3 regions of the Staphylococcus sp. HMSC071G07 genome follow, and region 3 is predicted to be linked to each of the others. Evidence: riboswitches for the same ligand, from Rfam matches in the RefSeq annotation. Region 3 holds a riboswitch; each other region holds the start of a gene.
The links. Region 3 has a riboswitch for S-adenosylmethionine ahead of metK (methionine adenosyltransferase). Riboswitches for the same ligand answer to the same signal wherever they lie in the genome.
Positions count from the first base shown of each region.

Region 1 (5,924 bases), on a different contig from region 3:
CTAGGCCGTGCACCACACACACTCCAAGCGAAAGAAGGTTTAGCGCTGATTAACGGTACACAAGCGATGACGGCACAAGGGGTAATTTCGTATATCGAAGCGGAAGATTTAGGCTATCAAGCTGAGTGGATTGCTGCGCTAACACATCAATCACTCAATGGCATTACAGACGCTTACAATGAGCAAGTTCATAAAGCACGTAATTACCAAGAACAAATTGATGTCGCTGAACGTATGAGAGATTGGTTAGCAGGCTCTCAATTGACGACACGCCAAGCTGAGTTACGTGTACAAGACGCGTATACATTACGTTGTATTCCACAAATTCACGGTGCGAGCTTCCAAGTGTTTAATTATGTGAAAGAGAAACTCGAATTTGAGATGAATGCGGCAAACGACAATCCATTGATCTTCGATGAGGATGATGAAACACTCGTCATTTCTGGAGGAAACTTCCACGGTCAACCCGTCGCTTTCGCTCTTGATTTCTTAAAAATTGGGGTATCAGAGCTTGCGAATGTGGCAGAACGTCGTTTGGAACGTCTCGTAAATCCACAGCTTAACAATGGTATGCCCGCATTCTTAAGTCCGGAACCAGGTCTTCAAAGCGGTGCGATGATTATGCAGTATGCTGCTGCGAGTCTCGTGTCTGAGAATAAAACGTTGGCGCATCCAGCAAGCGTAGACTCTATTCCTTCTTCTGCTAACCAAGAAGATCACGTGTCGATGGGAACAATCGCATCTCGCCATGGCTATCAAATTGTGGAAAATGCGCGTCGAGTGCTTGCGATAGAATGTATTATTGCGTTACAAGCGGTAGAACATCAAGGTGTCGAAAAACTCTCACCACGTACTTTAGCGAAATATGAAGCGTTACGTAGCATCGTACCTTCAATTACTGAAGATCGTCAATTCCATAAAGATATTGAAGCGGTCGCACAGTATCTACGTAATGACGCTTATAGTAGTGATGAAAAATAAGTTTAGAAATTTGTCATTTTAAATAAATAGCTTATACTGTCTTGAAAATTTTTAAACAATTTGCTATATTTAAGATAATTCAAATATCACTATTGTTCGTAGGCTAAGTAGTATTAATGTGATGATTTCAGAGAGCTTGTGGTTGGTGTGAACAGGCAATGATCCTTAATATGAATCTACCTACTGATGTGAACAATCGGCAATTACCGTTATTTAAGTGAGAGCGCAGTCTTAATTTATCAAATTAAGCTGTTAAATAGGGTGGCAACGCGTAGAGACCACGTCCCTTGTCGGGGATGTGGTCTTTTTTATGCGCTTCAACCTAAATATATATCAAAGGAGATAGACAGATGTTAGATATTCGATTATTCCGTACAGAACCAGACATGGTCAAAGACAAGATTGCTAAGCGTGGTATGGATTCATCAGTTGTGGACAAAGTCTTAGAACTAGATGAAAAACGCCGTGAATACATCAGCAAGACTGAGGAAATGAAAGCAGAGCGTAACCGTGTGAGTGGTGAAATTGCTGAGAAGAAACGCAACAAAGAAGATGCGGATGACGTTATTAAAGAAATGCGCGAATTAGGTGACAAGATTAAAGAAATCGATGCGTCACTTAACGACGTAGACCAAGAATTACATGATACATTAGCTGGCATTCCAAACTTAATACACGATGACGTGCCAGAAGGTGAATCTGACGAAGACAACGTTGAACTTAAACGTTGGGGTACGCCAAGAGAATTTGACTTCGAGGCGAAACCACACTGGGATTTAGTTGAAGAATTGAAGATGGCTGATTTCGACCGTGCAGCGAAAGTTTCAGGTGCGCGTTTCGTCTTCTTAACTGGTGACGGTGCATTATTAGAACGTGCATTGATGAACTACATGATTACGAAACATACAACACAACAAGGCTATACTGAAATGATGGCACCACAACTTGTTAATGCTGATTCAATGTACGGTACAGGTCAACTTCCTAAATTTGAAGAGGATTTATTTAAAGTTGAAAAAGAAGGACTTTACACAATCCCAACTGCAGAAGTACCATTCACAAACTTCTACCGCAATGAAATTCTTGATAAAGATCAACTTCCTGCTTTATTCACAGGACAAACAGCTTGTTTCAGAAGTGAAGCTGGATCTGCAGGCCGTGACACTCGTGGTTTAATCCGTCTTCACCAGTTCGATAAGGTAGAGATGGTACGTTACGAAAAGCCAGAAGATTCTTGGGATGCACTTGAAGAGTTAACTCAAAATGCGGAATCAATCCTTGAAGAACTTGAATTACCATATCGCCGTGTGAACTTATGTACAGGCGACATTGGTTTCGGCGCAAGCAAGACATATGACCTTGAAGTTTGGTTACCAAGCTACAATGAGTACAAGGAAATCAGCTCTTGCTCTAACGTGACAGATTTCCAAGCGCGTCGTGCAAACATCCGCTTCAAACGTGATAAAGATGCGAAACCAGAATTTGTGCATACGTTAAATGGTAGTGGTCTTGCAGTAGGTCGTACATTTGCAGCAATTGTTGAGAACTACCAAAACGAAGATGGTTCAATTACTATTCCTGAAGCACTTGTTCCATATATGGGCGGTAAGACTAAGATTACGTTAGATAAATAATCAACGACTTAATGTGTTACAAGTTAAGATAAAATATATTGAAAAGGCAATTCTCATTCATTGTGGGAATTGCCTTTTTTAGATAAAAGGAAAGCTATTTCAGTAAAATATTAAATACTGTGAATGCTGAACAGATAATCGAAGTAGAAATTTAGTCTTAACACCGGAAAGGCTTGTATGACTACAGTAGCAAGGGATGAGAGGATAATATTAACACTTCCGTCAGTCTGACTTCAGACAAACGTCAGACTTACCTCTTAAAACTAAGCGTCCTACTCCAAGAAGCAGTGAGCTAGATAACACAATAAGGATTCATAACGACATATTAACTGTTGAAATTATCGGAATATTCGATTAGAATTAACTTTAATCTAGTCAATGAAACTTAAATCAAATATTGAACTTATTGAGAGAAGTGGAGGGATTTGGCTCTGTGAAACTTCAGCAACCGGCTTTATCAGTACGGTGCTACAACCAACGATGCAACTCGAGTAATAAGGTAATGTGAGTCTCTTACTTTTGGTCGAGTAGGAGACTTTTTCTATATAAAGCAGAGTAGGGGAGGGGTAGCGATAAGTTCACTAACAAGGAGGTAAGTAGTAGATGAAATATATTGTAGACACACTCGAATTAGGCAACTTTTATACAGAATCTGGAGAGGCAATTGAGAATTTGAAACTACGTTACGAGCATGTAGGGTATCAAGGACAACCACTCGTACTCGTCTGTCATGCGTTAACGGGAAACCATCTGACATATGGAACGGACGAAGAACCAGGGTGGTGGCGTGAAATTATCGATGGGGGTTATTTGCCTATTCATGATTATCAGTTTCTCACGTTTAACGTCATCGGTAGTCCATTTGGTTCGAGCTCGCCGCGCAACGATCCTAACTTTCCTCAACAGCTGACGTTACGCGATATTGTCCGAGCGATTGAACGTGGCGTGAAAGCATTAGGCTTTAAGCGTATCGCTATCCTCATCGGTGGTTCTTTAGGTGGTATGCAAGTTCAGGAACTGCTCTATAATCATCAATTTCAAGTTGAGAAAGCCGTCATTCTCGCTGCGACGGATAAGACTTCATCTTATAGTCGTGCATTTAATGATATTGCACGACAAGCGATTCACTTAGGTGGAAAGGAAGGATTGAGTATTGCACGCCAACTCGGTTTCTTAACTTATCGGTCTTCAAAGAGTTACGAAGCGCGTTTTACTCCTGAACAAGTAGTGTCTTACCAGCATCATCAAGGTGATAAATTTAAAGAAAGTTTCGATGTGGCTTGTTATAAGACGTTACTAGATGTGCTCGATAGCCACAACCTCGACCGTGGACGTACCGATGTGGCGGAAGTCTTAGCTCAGTTAGACACTAAAGTACTGACCCTCGGCTTTACCGATGATCTGCTCTATCCAGATGACCAAGTTCGAGCGATGGGGGCACGCTTCCAATATCATCGTCACTTCTTCGTGCCCGATAACGTAGGTCATGATGGTTTTTTACTCAATTTCAACGATTGGGCACCGAATTTATATCATTTTTTGAAAAAGTCTAAAGTTCGACGCTAAGACATGTAACTTAAACGAAGAATGGGTATGCATGAAATAGGAGAGACACGTTCATGCCTTAATTGACAATAATTGTATAAACCTTTCAAAGAGGTTAAAATAGGCATTATAGTCAAATTGAGTATAGGAGTGGCAAATTTGTTTTCTAAAGTTAATCCTAAAGCGACGATACTCGGTGTTATCACCTTTATAATTGTGGCTTTAGTTACATATTTTGTGCCCTTGATAGGATATGTGTTGTGTTTCTTCGCGACCATTCCTGGTATCGTCTTGTGGCACAAATCGAAAGAAAGTTTCGGAATAGCTGCCTTAATTACAGTTATTCTCACGACGCTCTTTACCAACTTAGCCACGTTAAGCGCTATTGTTGTGGTCTTGCTCACAAGTTTCGTCATTGGGCAGTTATTAAAAGAGCGTGCAACGAAAGAACGCATCTTCTATGTTACGACGACATACTTAAGTTTATTTAGTTTAATTGCACTACTCATCTTACAAGCGACCCATCGTTTGCCGACTGGAAGTACTTTAGTGCAACCGATGAAATCAGTCTTAAATTATCTACAACCGTCTGATTTACAACAATATGGTAGCAATGTCATAGAAAGTTACAATCAATTGGTAGATAATTTAACAAATAAAGCGTTGATGGAATTTCCAAGTTATATCATCGTCACTATCTTTGTTATCGTCTTATTTAATTTATTAATCACTTTCCCAATCTTACGTAAGTTTAAAGTGGCGACGCCTATCTTTAGACCGTTATATGCTTGGCAAATGCCACGGTTTATCTTAATTGTTTATATCATTACGATTGTCTGTCTCCTGTTCACTTCAAATAGTGAACCATCTATGTTCCAAAGTATCGTATTGAACTTTCAAGTTGTGTTATCATTATGTATGTATATTCAGGGATTAAGTGTAATTCATTTCTTTGGTAAAGCGAAAAGTATGCCTTTAGCCGTGACAATACTACTCATGGTTATCGGAACGCTCATATCTGCAATGGCGCCAATTGTAGTCTTGATAGGTATGGCAGATATGATGTTGAACTTAAAAGCGCGCATTAAAAAATGATTTGAGGTGGAACAATGAACCGGCAATCCACTAAGCAAGCGTTAATCTTGCCGTTTGTCTTAATGTTGCTGACGGGTATTGCTATCGTCATCGCGTGGTTTGTGATCAATCAAATCTTCGCGACTGTAGCGGCTATCATACTCGTCGTTATGGCAATCGTCTCGATTATTCTAATACGTAAAGCTTTAAATAAGATGGATCATTATGTCGATGACTTAAGTGGACATATTTCAGCTGGCAGTAACACTGCAATTAAAGAGCTGCCCATCGGCATGATTATCCTAGATGACAATGAGAATATTGAATGGATGAACAAGTTCATGTCTGAACGTGCTGAACGCAACGTGATTTCAGATCCTGTTAATGAGGTTTATCCAAACATTTTAAAACAGCTGGAAAAGACGCAAGAAATAGAAATTGAAGACAATGGCTATCACTACCGCGTACGTTATGCAGAAGCGGAAGGTGTGTTGTACTTCTTCGATATTACAGAAGAAGTGAAGACGAATGAACTCTACGAGGAGTCAAAGCCGATTATTGCGACGCTCTTCCTCGACAACTACGACGAAATCACACAAAATATGAACGATACACAACGTTCAGAAATCAACTCGATGGTGACACGCGTCATCAGTCGTTGGGCTTCGGAATATAATATCTATTTCAAAC
Region 1 covers NZ_KV804784.1:90,938-96,861, forward strand. The annotation lists gene hutH (histidine ammonia-lyase) at 1-981, shown strand, start outside; gene serS (serine--tRNA ligase) at 1,332-2,615, shown strand; SAM riboswitch class I at 3,016-3,116, shown strand; gene HMPREF2802_RS09770 (homoserine O-acetyltransferase MetX) at 3,219-4,181, shown strand; gene HMPREF2802_RS09775 (YybS family protein) at 4,320-5,255, shown strand; gene HMPREF2802_RS09780 (DHH family phosphoesterase) at 5,270-5,924, shown strand, end outside.
Region 1: another riboswitch for S-adenosylmethionine. It lies ahead of HMPREF2802_RS09770 (homoserine O-acetyltransferase MetX); the one in region 3 lies ahead of metK (methionine adenosyltransferase).

Region 2 (5,924 bases), on a different contig from region 3:
GAACTTAATCACTGAATATTAAACGATATCATAAAATGGCGAGTGAAAGTGGGTGTTACCCCATCTTTTCACTCGCCATTGTTTATATAGTGTCACTTTAGGTAAAGATATATGTGATACACATTTTATTTGAATGTGTCAGCTAAGAAATCTTCAACTTGTTCTGGAGATTTCGCATTCGCTGAATGTAAGTGACTCAACTTCTCGCCGTTCTTGAATACGAGAATACTAGGAATACCCATGACATCGTTAGCAGTAACTACATCTTCAAGTTCGTCACGGTTAACGACGTACCATTCGTAATCGTTGTATTTCTCAACGATAGGGTCAATCCACATATCCATTGCTTTACAATCTGGGCACCAACCTGCCTCGAATTTCACGATGACAGGATTGTCACTATTAATCGCTTGGTTAAATGCATCTGTAGAATGAATTGCTTTCATGTCTATGCTCTCCTTTTACTTGAAATCGTGATTATATTATAACTGAATCGAGGTTATAAAGAAAAAATTAGGCTTATAAATTAAAGCATTTCTCATTTAAATTTGATATATTGGAATAAAGATTATAAAAATAGGAGGTTCATACATGATTAGATTTTACCAATACTCAAACTGTACAACTTGTAAAAAAGCTGCAAAGTTCTTACAGGATTATGGCGTAAGTTTCGAACCTATTGATATTGTACAACATACACCTACATATTCTGAACTTAAAGAAATTGTGGAATCATCAGATCTAGATGTCAATAAATTCTTTAACACGCACGGTGCGAAATACCGTGAACTTAATTTGAAAGACAAATTACAAGACTTGTCCTATGACGAGAAACTCGAACTATTAGCATCAGACGGCATGTTGATTAAACGTCCGCTCGCAGTCATGGATGATAAAGTCACAGTTGGATTTAACGAACAACAATATCAAGATGTATGGGTTAACTAATCGTTAATCAAATAGAGATAATTAAACGATGATTTGAAATCGCTTTCTGAGACGATAACCATGCGTCTCATTACTTATTTCATGCGATGTCATGGCCTTGGAAATATTCACAAGATTAATAGAAAATCTTGCTTGTGAAGCATCTATATGGCATCATAAATATGTACAATAAAGTTTATAGGAGGGGATCTCGTGGCAGTACCGAGTGAATTAAAGTATTCTAAAGACCATGAATGGGTAAAGGTTGAAGGAAACACAGTTACTATTGGTATTACTGAATATGCACAGAACGAATTAGGAGATATCGTCTTTGTTGAGTTACCAGAAGTCGATGACGAAATCGAAGTAGGCGACACATTTGGTAGTGTTGAATCTGTTAAGACAGTTTCAGAATTATACGCTCCAGTTGCTGGTAAAGTAACAGAAACAAATGACGAGTTAGAAGACAGCCCAGAATTCGTTAATGAATCTCCATACGAAAAAGCTTGGATGGTTAAAGTTGAAATCAGCGATGAAAGCCAATTAGACGACTTAATGTCAGCTGACGACTATTCAGAAATGATTGGTGAATAATACGACGAAAGTTGAGTTACGTACATAATTACTTATAAAGTAACTATGTTAAGTTGTTGCGTCCTGAGTTGAACGTGGATATAGCATTATGTTTTACGCATATCATATTGTATCTTTGCTGATGTTCAACGATTTAGTGGGGACAACAACTCAATGAGTAGATGTGAGAGTAGAATGTCGATTCAAATTCTTGAGAGAATGGTGGATGACGTTCTACTCTTTTTCTATAACTGTCTCACTCGTAAGTGTCATGAGCTGTAATAATGTTTACTTTGCGCAAGATATGTTAAAAACTAAGTAGCGTTTCCCAAACATTGTTAAAGAAGGTGACCGATGTGGCTGTAGTAAACAAAGTAATGATTGTAGAAGGTAAGACGGATAAGCGGCGTGTGCAGGAAGTCATCGATGAACCTCTGCATATTATTTGTACACATGGAACGATGAGTGTAGATAAAGTCGACCAAATTATTGACGACTACGAAGGGCAAACGATTTACGTCTTAGCAGATGCAGATGACGAAGGACGTAAGATTAGAAGTTGGTTTAAACATTATTTAAGTGAAAGTCACCATATATACATTGACCGCCAATATCGCGAAGTTGCGCGTTGTCCGAAAGATTATTTAGCGCGTGTGTTGGAACGTCACGGTTTTGAGGTGAAAGACGAAGATGAAACGATTCAAGAAGAAATAGATCAAATGTTTGAAAGGGTAAGTTTATTAACATGATACAGAAGAAAGAAGAAATTATCGATCCGAAACAAAATGTTCATCAAGATAAACATCTCATATTCGGCTACACACCTACATGTGGTACGTGTAAAGTATCAGAACGAATGCTAGATGTGGCGAATGAGATGGTACAACTACCGATAACGAAGATTGATTTGAATTTACATCCAGATTTCGCTCAAGAATTTGAAATTCAATCTGTTCCTGTATTATTGATTATGTCAAAAGATCAAGAACTTAAGCGCATATACGCATTCCAGTCTGTTCCCTACTTGTTAGAAAATTTAAAATAGTAGTTGACGGGGATTGTGAATAGTGGTAGGATTAATACAACTTAATATTGCGATTGCTCTTATCAAGAGTGGTGGAGGGATGTGCCCTACGAAACTCGGCAACCGTCTGTTACAGAAATGGTGCCAATTCACATAAAGCTTAACGGCTTTTGAAGATGAGAGAAGGTAGGATGCTTTCTTTTTTTTCTTAATAAGAGAAAGTTTTTTTATTGGTTAACATTCTACACTCCTTTGAGTTGTATAAGATGAGCAGAATTTGAGATATCAGATAATATGCTTAATAAATAACACAATATTTTTAATAATTTGAAATATCTAACTTATTTATAAGTGGTAGGCTTGAACGAACTCATTTTACTAACTGAAAGAAGTAGTCCATTGAAACAACGATGATAACTAGCAACGCAACATTAATCTACATCATTAAGAATATTAGAGGAGGGACTACAGTGATTGAAATTAAACAGCTCGTGAAGCGGTATAAGACTAAGAAACACGATGTTACGGCAGTCGATCACGTTGATTTGACGATTCCATCCGGCACGATCTTTGGCGTCATTGGTTTCTCAGGTGCAGGTAAAAGTACGCTCGTGCGCTTACTCAATTACTTAGAGACACCTACATCGGGCGACGTGATTATCGATGGAGATAATATGGGGCAGCTTTCAAAGACAATGTTACGACGTAAACGTCAAGATGTCAGCATGGTCTTCCAACATTTCAATTTATTATGGTCACGTACGGTAATAGAGAATATTATGTTTCCTCTCGAGATAGCAGGAATGGGCAAAGTACAAGCACGTCATCATGCACGTGAGCTCGTCGAACTTGTGGGATTGGAAGGCCGAGGTAACGCTTATCCATCAGAGCTATCAGGGGGACAGAAACAGCGTGTAGGGATTGCTCGTGCGTTAGCTAATGAACCGTCAGTACTGTTGTGTGACGAAGCGACGAGTGCGCTCGATCCGCAAACGACAGATGAAATTCTTGATTTACTGTTGGAAATCAAGAAGAAGAGAAATTTGACTATCGTGATTATTACACACGAGATGCAGGTCATTCGTCGTGTTTGTGATGAGGTGGCTGTAATGGAAAATGGTAAAGTCATCGAACAAGGTAAAGTCACTGAAGTCTTTGAGAATCCGCAACATGCAGTCACACGCAGATTTGTAAAAGACGACTTAAGTGATGAAATCGATGAATCCGTGGATCGATATATACATATTGCTCCGGATGATTACGTCGTTCGCTTAAACTTTACAGGTGATAATACGACAGAGCCTATCGTGTCATATATTACACGCACATTGGACATTGATATCAATATTCTTGAAGGTAATGTGAAACAAACGAAATCAGGGGCGCTTGGTTATCTCGTCTTACACCTAACAGAAGTTTCAGACGCTCAGTTTGAACAATTTAAAGACGGCTTGAGTCGACAACATGTAGCAGTGGAGGTGATTCGACATGGGTAAGTCACTGAATGAAATTCTCCACGAGATGATTACGATGCCGAATGTCGACTGGTCTGAAGTTTGGGTTGCAACCTATGAAACGCTTTATATGACAATCGTTTCAACAATCTTTGCCTTTATTTTCGGCTTGGTACTTGGGGTGTTGCTCTTTATTTCAGCTAGAAGTAAATCACCATTCGCGCGTGTATTTTATAGTGTGATCTCGTTTATTGTTAACTTGTTCCGAGCGATACCGTTTATCATACTCATTCTGATCTTGATACCATTTACAAGTTTGGTATTAGGCACAATTAGTGGTCCAACAGGTGCATTGCCTGCGCTAATTATTGGAGCAGCGCCATTCTATGCACGACTTGTCGAGATTGCTTTTAAAGAGATTGATAAAGGGGTTATCGAAGCGGCTTGGTCCATGGGTGCGAGCACGACGACAGTGATACGTAAAGTGCTCTTACCTGAAGCGATGCCAGCATTGGTATCTGGTATCACGGTGACGGCGATTGCACTCGTCGGTTCGACAGCGATTGCTGGTGTAATCGGTGCTGGTGGTTTAGGTAACTTAGCCTATCTCACAGGCTTCACGCGAAATCAGAACGATGTCATTCTCGTTTCAACAGTATTTATTTTAATCATAGTATTTATCATTCAATACATCGGTGACTTTTTCACTAACAGAATTGATAAAAGATAATATAAAAAGGGGAAATCAACATGAAAAAATTATTAACATTTACATTGATCGCAGTATTAACACTTGCGCTTGCTGCGTGTGGGAAGTCAGATGATAAGACAATTTCAGTAGGAGCATCTCCTGCGCCACATGCTGAAGTACTTAAAAAAGCACAACCCATTTTAGAGAAAAAGGGCTACAAACTTAAAGTTAAAGAAATTAATGACTATACAACGCCGAATAAGCTATTGGATAAGGGCGAAATTGATGCGAACTTCTTCCAACACACACCATATTTGAAAAAAGAAAGTAAAGATAAAGGTTATAAAATCGAATCAGCAGGTAACGTTCTTTTAGAACCAATGGCTGTGTACTCTAAAAAGTATAAAAGCTTAAAAGAATTACCTAAAGGTGCCACTATCTACGTTTCAAACAACCCAGCAGAACAAGGTCGATTCTTAAAATTTTTTGTTGACGAAGGACTAATTAAATTGAAAGATGGCGTTAAAATTCAAGATGCAACTTTCAAAGATATCACTGAGAACAAAAAGAATTTAAAATTTAACTACCAACAATCAGCAGAGTATCTTCCAAAAATTTATCAAAATCAAGATGCAGATGCAGTCATCATTAATTCAAACTATGCAATTGATCAAAAAATAAGTCCGAAAAAAGATTCTATTGCTTTAGAAAAAGCTGAAGATAATCCATATGCTAACTTAGTTGCTGTACAAAAAGGACACAAAGACGATAAAAAAGTGCAAGAACTCGTTAAAGCTCTACAATCTAAAGAAGTTAAAGACTTTATTAACAAAAAATATGACGGTGCAGTAATTCCAACTGATAAATGATAAATTTCGTACTAGCGCTCCACATCTATCGCAGGTGTGGAGCGTTTTGAATGATTGCGTGAGACAGGAACGGCGTTCATCCAACTTATCAAAGGTTCAATTAGCTAATTATTTCACCGATTGATATCCCCATATGATAGGCGGATCAGCTTCATAATCTTCTTTATTCAAGTGTTCACGTTTAATAATTTCATTTGGTTTTATTTTGTCTTTAGGATTAGAGTGATAAAATAATTTTCCTAAAGTCTTAGGACTGTAGCTTAAATTACCCTTATATTGATATGATCCGACTGATGAGATGTTAGCATTAAAATAATATCGCTTATCATTATTGATGTGACCATATATAAAATACCCTCCCATAGGGTCTTTATCTACTTTAGTTA
Region 2 covers NZ_KV804768.1:320,237-326,160, reverse strand. The annotation lists gene HMPREF2802_RS05835 (nitroreductase family protein) at 1-22, shown strand, start outside; gene HMPREF2802_RS05830 (thioredoxin family protein) at 126-446, opposite strand; gene HMPREF2802_RS05825 (arsenate reductase family protein) at 592-948, shown strand; gene gcvH (glycine cleavage system protein GcvH) at 1,141-1,521, shown strand; gene HMPREF2802_RS05815 (toprim domain-containing protein) at 1,857-2,249, shown strand; gene HMPREF2802_RS05810 (thioredoxin family protein) at 2,246-2,545, shown strand; SAM riboswitch class I at 2,602-2,707, shown strand; gene HMPREF2802_RS05805 (methionine ABC transporter ATP-binding protein) at 2,995-4,020, shown strand; gene HMPREF2802_RS05800 (methionine ABC transporter permease) at 4,013-4,708, shown strand; gene HMPREF2802_RS05795 (MetQ/NlpA family ABC transporter substrate-binding protein) at 4,729-5,538, shown strand; gene HMPREF2802_RS05790 (DUF1433 domain-containing protein) at 5,647-5,924, opposite strand, start outside.
Region 2: another riboswitch for S-adenosylmethionine. It lies ahead of HMPREF2802_RS05805 (methionine ABC transporter ATP-binding protein); the one in region 3 lies ahead of metK (methionine adenosyltransferase).

Region 3 (5,924 bases):
ATGCTTCGCTACCGAGTGATATCACGCCGTCTGGTTATTATTATGATACTGATGTCGTTCCAAATAGTGGTTGCTTGGAGAATGGGCAGTTGAAATTTTCTAAGCCTAGCATCGATACGCAAGTCCTAGACAATGCACGTTAGTGTTTATGATTTTTATGATCTTTCTTAAGCGGTACGGGATCAAAACCACTTTTATGAAAAGGATGGCATTTAGAAATACGCTTAATACCAAGCCATAAACCTTTAATCGGGCCATACACTTCGATGGCTTCACGTGTATATTCGGAACAAGTAGGATAGAAACGGCAAGTTCTCGGTGTCATAGGAGAGATAAAACGTTGGTAGAAATGGATCAACGCTAAAAATACTTTCTTCATAATTACAACCTCACTAAGAAATGATACATTAAAGGAAGTATAACATAATTAATTGGGGGACATGGGGTATGCAGTTTACCGATCAAGAGCAGGATAAGGTCACGTTAGATTATCGTACAGAGCATAATGAGCCTACAGGAGAGCACGTATTGATGATTACACGTATGGATGATCAGTTTCTCTTAACGAATCATCGTCAACGTGGGATTGAATTTCCAGGTGGTAAAAGGGAAGCTGGCGAATCCTCGAAAGACGCGATGGAACGTGAATTATTTGAAGAGACAGGTGGCAAGGTGAAAGACGCCCAATATATCGCGCAATATGTCGTTCATCGCACGAATGGCCAACCCTTTAGTAAAGATGTCTACTTTGTTGAAGTAGATGAACTATGTAATAAAGATGATTATCTCGAAACTAAGGGCCCAGTGTTCTATCAATACTTGGATGACATTCCTGAAGAGCAGAAGAGTTATTTATTGCGTGATGCAGCGATATTACACTGTGTAGAAAGAGTGAAAGATCTTGGATTATACTCATGACAAACGTATGCCAGTTGAGTTGGAGAACCATCTTTGTAGTGAAGTGACTTACGAAGTGGATGGTTTGAAGTTAAAAGGATTGTTGTTAGAACCTAAGCAGCAAGTGAACAGAATCGTCGTTTATCTTCGTGGTGGCAAAGGACAAGTAGGACGTGTGAGAACGGCACGTTTACTGCAATTTAGTAATTCTCAGACACTGGTCTTTGCGCCATACTATCGTGGCAATAATGGCAGTGAAGGTAAAGATCAATTCTGTGGTGATGACTTGCACGATGTAACGGTCGCTCTAGATCAATTGCGAGCAAGTTATCCTGATACGCCCATACATATGGTGGGTTTCTCACGTGGAGGGATTCAAGGATTACTAACCTTCCAGCAACTACCAGTAACGAGTTTCATAATATGGGGCGGTGTTACGGATTTAAGGATGATGTATGAGGAGCGTGTAGATTTAAGAGGTATGATGCGTCGAATGATTGGCCATCCTCGTAAACATTCTGAAGCATATCAGAACCGTGATGCGTTATCTCAACTTCATCAACAGAGTCCACCTATTTTAATCGTCCATGGTGGTGCAGATCGACAAGTTGATATTCAACAGGCATACCATTTAGAAGGTGTGTTAAAACGTGTGGGTGCTACTTACGAAACGTGGTATCAATCAACAGAAGGCCATGTGCCGCGTCCTCCATATATGAGAGCCACCTTAACGCACATTCATGATTGGATGACGCGTGTTGAACAAGATCAGGTTTGTAAGTAGCTGACTGATAGTGGGTGAGTCATATCGCTATGAGTATGTTTTACTACATTGAAAATTAGAGGCTTCAGTAGTAGCATAATATAATATTTGATCGTCAAATAACTCAATATCAGCAATACAAAAAACGTCAATTTCACTCGAAATTGACGTTTTTCTTAGCAATTAATTTGACGTTAACCACGCGCTATTAACTTATTCAAAGCCACCAGCTTGCGCGATATCTTCTGCTTCTTCGCCGAATTTAGCAAAGTTATCTTTGAAGCGGCTGATTAAGTCTTGTGCTTGTTCTTTATATTCTTCTGGCTTACTCCAAGCATTGATAGGATTAAGAATTGTTTGTGGTACTCCTTCTATATCTTTAGGGATGTTTAAGCCAAACATTTCATCTTTAGTGAATTCTGCGTTTTTCAATTCACCTGTAATTGCTTGGTCAACCATCTTACGAGTGTAATTTAAGTTAATACGACGGCCTACACCATATTTACCGCCAGTCCAACCTGTGTTGACTAAGTAAACATCAACATCATGTTTATCGATATGTTCACCTAATAAGTTAGCGTAAACTTTCGCATTTAATGGCATGAATGGCGCACCGAAGCAAGTTGAGAATGATGGTTCTGGTTCAGTGACACCGCGCTCAGTACCTGCAAGTTTAGATGTAAATCCACTTAAGAAGTGATACATCGCTTGTTGTTTCGTTAATTTAGAAATTGGTGGAAGTACACCAAATGCATCTGCTGTTAAGAAGATGATTGTGTTAGGATGTGCTGCTTTTGAAGGTACCACGATATTGTCAATATGGTGGATAGGGTAAGCTGCACGTGTATTTTCAGTGTAGTAGTTATCATCGAAGTCAACATTGCCTTCGCTATCTACAACGACATTTTCAAGTACTGTACCATATTTAATGGCATCGTAGATTTGAGGTTCTTTCTTGCGAGAAAGGTTAATTGCTTTCGCGTAGCAACCGCCTTCGATGTTGAAGATACCGTCTTCGTTCCAACCGTGTTCGTCGTCACCGATGAGTTTACGGTCAGCTGCTGCAGATAATGTTGTCTTACCTGTACCTGATAGACCGAAGAATAATGCAACATCGCCTTTCTTACCAACGTTAGCAGAGCAGTGCATACTCATGATGTTGCCTTTAGGTAGAAGGTAGTTCATTACAGAGAAGATACTCTTCTTCATTTCGCCCGCATATTCTGTACCACCGATAAGTACAATTTTGTGTTTGAATGAAACGATGATAAATGTTTCAGAATTTGTACCGTCTACTGCTGGATCCGCTTTGAATTTAGGAGCAGAAACGATTGTGAAACCACTGTCGATAGATTCTGCTTCTTTCTTACTTTCAGGACGAATAAACATATTTTGAGCAAAGAGGTTATGCCATGCTAATTCGTTGATTACTGTAAGAGGAAGAGTGGTCTTCTTGTCGCTTCCTGCAAAGCCTTTGAAGACGTACAATTCGTCTTTCGCTTCTAAGTAGTCGAGAACTTTGTCGTATAATTTGAGGAACGTTTCTTCATCGATAGGTTGGTTCACTTCGCCCCAGTCGATGTCGTCTTTATAGGAAGGCTCTGTCACGATAAATTTGTCTTTTGGTGAACGGCCCGTGTACTTACCAGTTCTCGCATTAATTGCGCCTAATTCAGTGAGTTCTCCTTCGTTATTCTCGATGATTTTGTAATACAGTTCTGTTGTCGAAAGTTGGAATAGTGAGCTAGGTTTTTTTAATAAATTCTTAATCTTGTTCGTGTAAGTATACGTATCAGTTGCCATACTTAATCCCTCCAGCGGTAATTTTAATGTAAGCCTTTACAGTTAAAAAGTATAACACATTTATGTTAATATTCCATACCGATATATGAAAGAATATGTCGAAAAAGTTAAATTGACATCAATGGCCAGTTTAGGTACTATTAGAAGTAACGGATTCTCTTATCCTGAGTGGTGGAGGGACATGGACCCAAGGAAGCCCAGCAACCTCTTCTCAAGTGTGAAGAAAGGTGCCAAACCGTTTGCAGACGCAAGTGTCTGAACGATAAGAGCGAATGGACGTACTGAGCCTTCTCTCTATCTATGTAGTGAAGAAGGCTCTTTTTTGTTAAGCTCTGTTGGAGGGGAATATTCGTAATCTATATATAAAGGAGTACATTATGACTTATAATAAGAGATTATTCACTTCAGAATCAGTGACTGAAGGCCACCCAGACAAGATAGCTGATCAAATATCAGATGCCATACTAGACGAAATATTGAAAGATGACCCCGATGCACGTGTCGCTTGTGAGACGACAGTGACGACTGGGATGGCGCTCATCTCTGGAGAAATATCTACACGTACATATGTCGACATTCCTAAAGTTGTGCGTGAAACGGTAAAAGGCATAGGTTATACACGTGCTAAATACGGTTATGATAGTCAGACGATGGCGGTGCTCACAGCTATTGATGAGCAATCTCCAGACATTGCACAAGGTGTCGACAAAGCACTCGAATATCGTAAAGAGATTACAGAAGAAGAAATCGAAGCGACAGGCGCAGGCGACCAAGGCCTCATGTTCGGTTATGCTACGAATGAAACCGATACCTATATGCCGCTACCTATCTTCTTATCTCATCAACTTGCGAAACGTTTATCCGATGTGCGTCGCGATAATATTCTTAATTACTTGCGCCCAGATGGTAAAGTTCAAGTTACAGTAGAATATGATGAGAATGACAAACCACATCGTATTGATACCATTGTTCTATCTACGCAACATGCTGAAGATACAGATTTAGATCAAATTGAGAAAGATATGAAAGAACACGTAATTTATCCAACAGTGCCTGACGACTTGTTAGACGAAGAGACACGTTTCTACATCAATCCTACAGGACGTTTCGTCATCGGGGGTCCACAAGGTGATGCTGGACTCACAGGTCGTAAGATTATCGTTGATACTTACGGTGGTTATGCACGTCACGGTGGTGGTTGTTTCAGTGGTAAAGATCCGACGAAAGTGGACCGTTCTGCAGCGTATGCCGCACGTTATGTTGCGAAGAATATCGTTGCAGCTGAGTTGGCAGAGAAATGTGAAGTTCAACTTGCTTATGCCATTGGTGTTGCTGAGCCAGTATCTATCGCGATTGATACTTTCGGCACAGGTAAAGTAGGCGAAGAAGCGCTTGTTGCAGCCGTACGTGAGCACTTCGATTTACGTCCAGCAGGCATTATTAAAATGCTAGACTTGAAGCAACCAATCTATAAACAAACTGCCGCTTATGGACATTTCGGTCGCACAGATGTCTTACTACCTTGGGAAAAACTAGATAAAGTGAACTTATTAAAAGATACCGTTCAACAACAATAATTGAAATTCGGCACAATGTAGTCGAATGATATCATTTTATCTATTATAATAAGTGAAAAGAGTATAAAAGGAGCGTTATAATAATGAGTTCATTTGGACCAATAGAAATTGGTTTAATCGTAGCGATCGTCGTAGCGATTATTTGCTTTATCTTATTTATCGTAGCCTTATCAAGCAAGAAGAAAGCGCAGAATAAGATTAAAGATCAGTATGAATCACGCGAACAAACGCTGAACGACGAACATGCGGATGCGTTAGAGAAAGAACGTGTTGAGAACAAGAAAGTAGTCACTAAGCAGAAAGAAGAACATCAAGCGACTGTCAACGCGAAAGATAGAGAAATTGATGCGTTGAAATTATTCTCTAAAAATCACAGCGAGTATGTCACTGATATGCGACTCATCGGCATTCGCGAGCGCTTAGTGAATGAGAAGCGTATTCGCCCTGAAGATATGCATATTATGGCAAATATCTTCTTGCCACGTAACGAATTTGACGATGTGAAACGCATCAGTCATCTCGTACTCACACGTACAGGGCTATATATCATCGATTCACAATTGCTTAAAGGACATGTGCTCAATGGTGTTAGCGCAGCTCAATTTAAAGAGCAACCAATGTTAGAGCAAATCTTTGATACGTTAGATTTATCTAAAAAGGATCGTCACACTTTAGTGTTTGATCAAAATGAGGATCAACATTCCTTATCAGTTATCGATTACTCTTCACAATTAGAAGATATCGAGAAAGTGGCAACTGACTTACAAACACGTTTAAATCTTAAATTTACACCAACGACGATTCTTTACTTTAATCCTAAAAATGATGGCGACGTTACAATTTCTAACTACGCACAAGCTTCAGGTTCAAAAGTTCTCGTTGGA
Region 3 covers NZ_KV804766.1:10,577-16,500, forward strand. The annotation lists gene menC (o-succinylbenzoate synthase) at 1-143, shown strand, start outside; gene yidD (membrane protein insertion efficiency factor YidD) at 140-379, opposite strand; gene ytkD (RNA deprotection pyrophosphohydrolase) at 448-918, shown strand; gene HMPREF2802_RS03955 (alpha/beta hydrolase family protein) at 902-1,681, shown strand; gene pckA (phosphoenolpyruvate carboxykinase (ATP)) at 1,874-3,463, opposite strand; SAM riboswitch class I at 3,620-3,732, shown strand; gene metK (methionine adenosyltransferase) at 3,841-5,040, shown strand; gene HMPREF2802_RS03970 (NERD domain-containing protein) at 5,124-5,924, shown strand, end outside.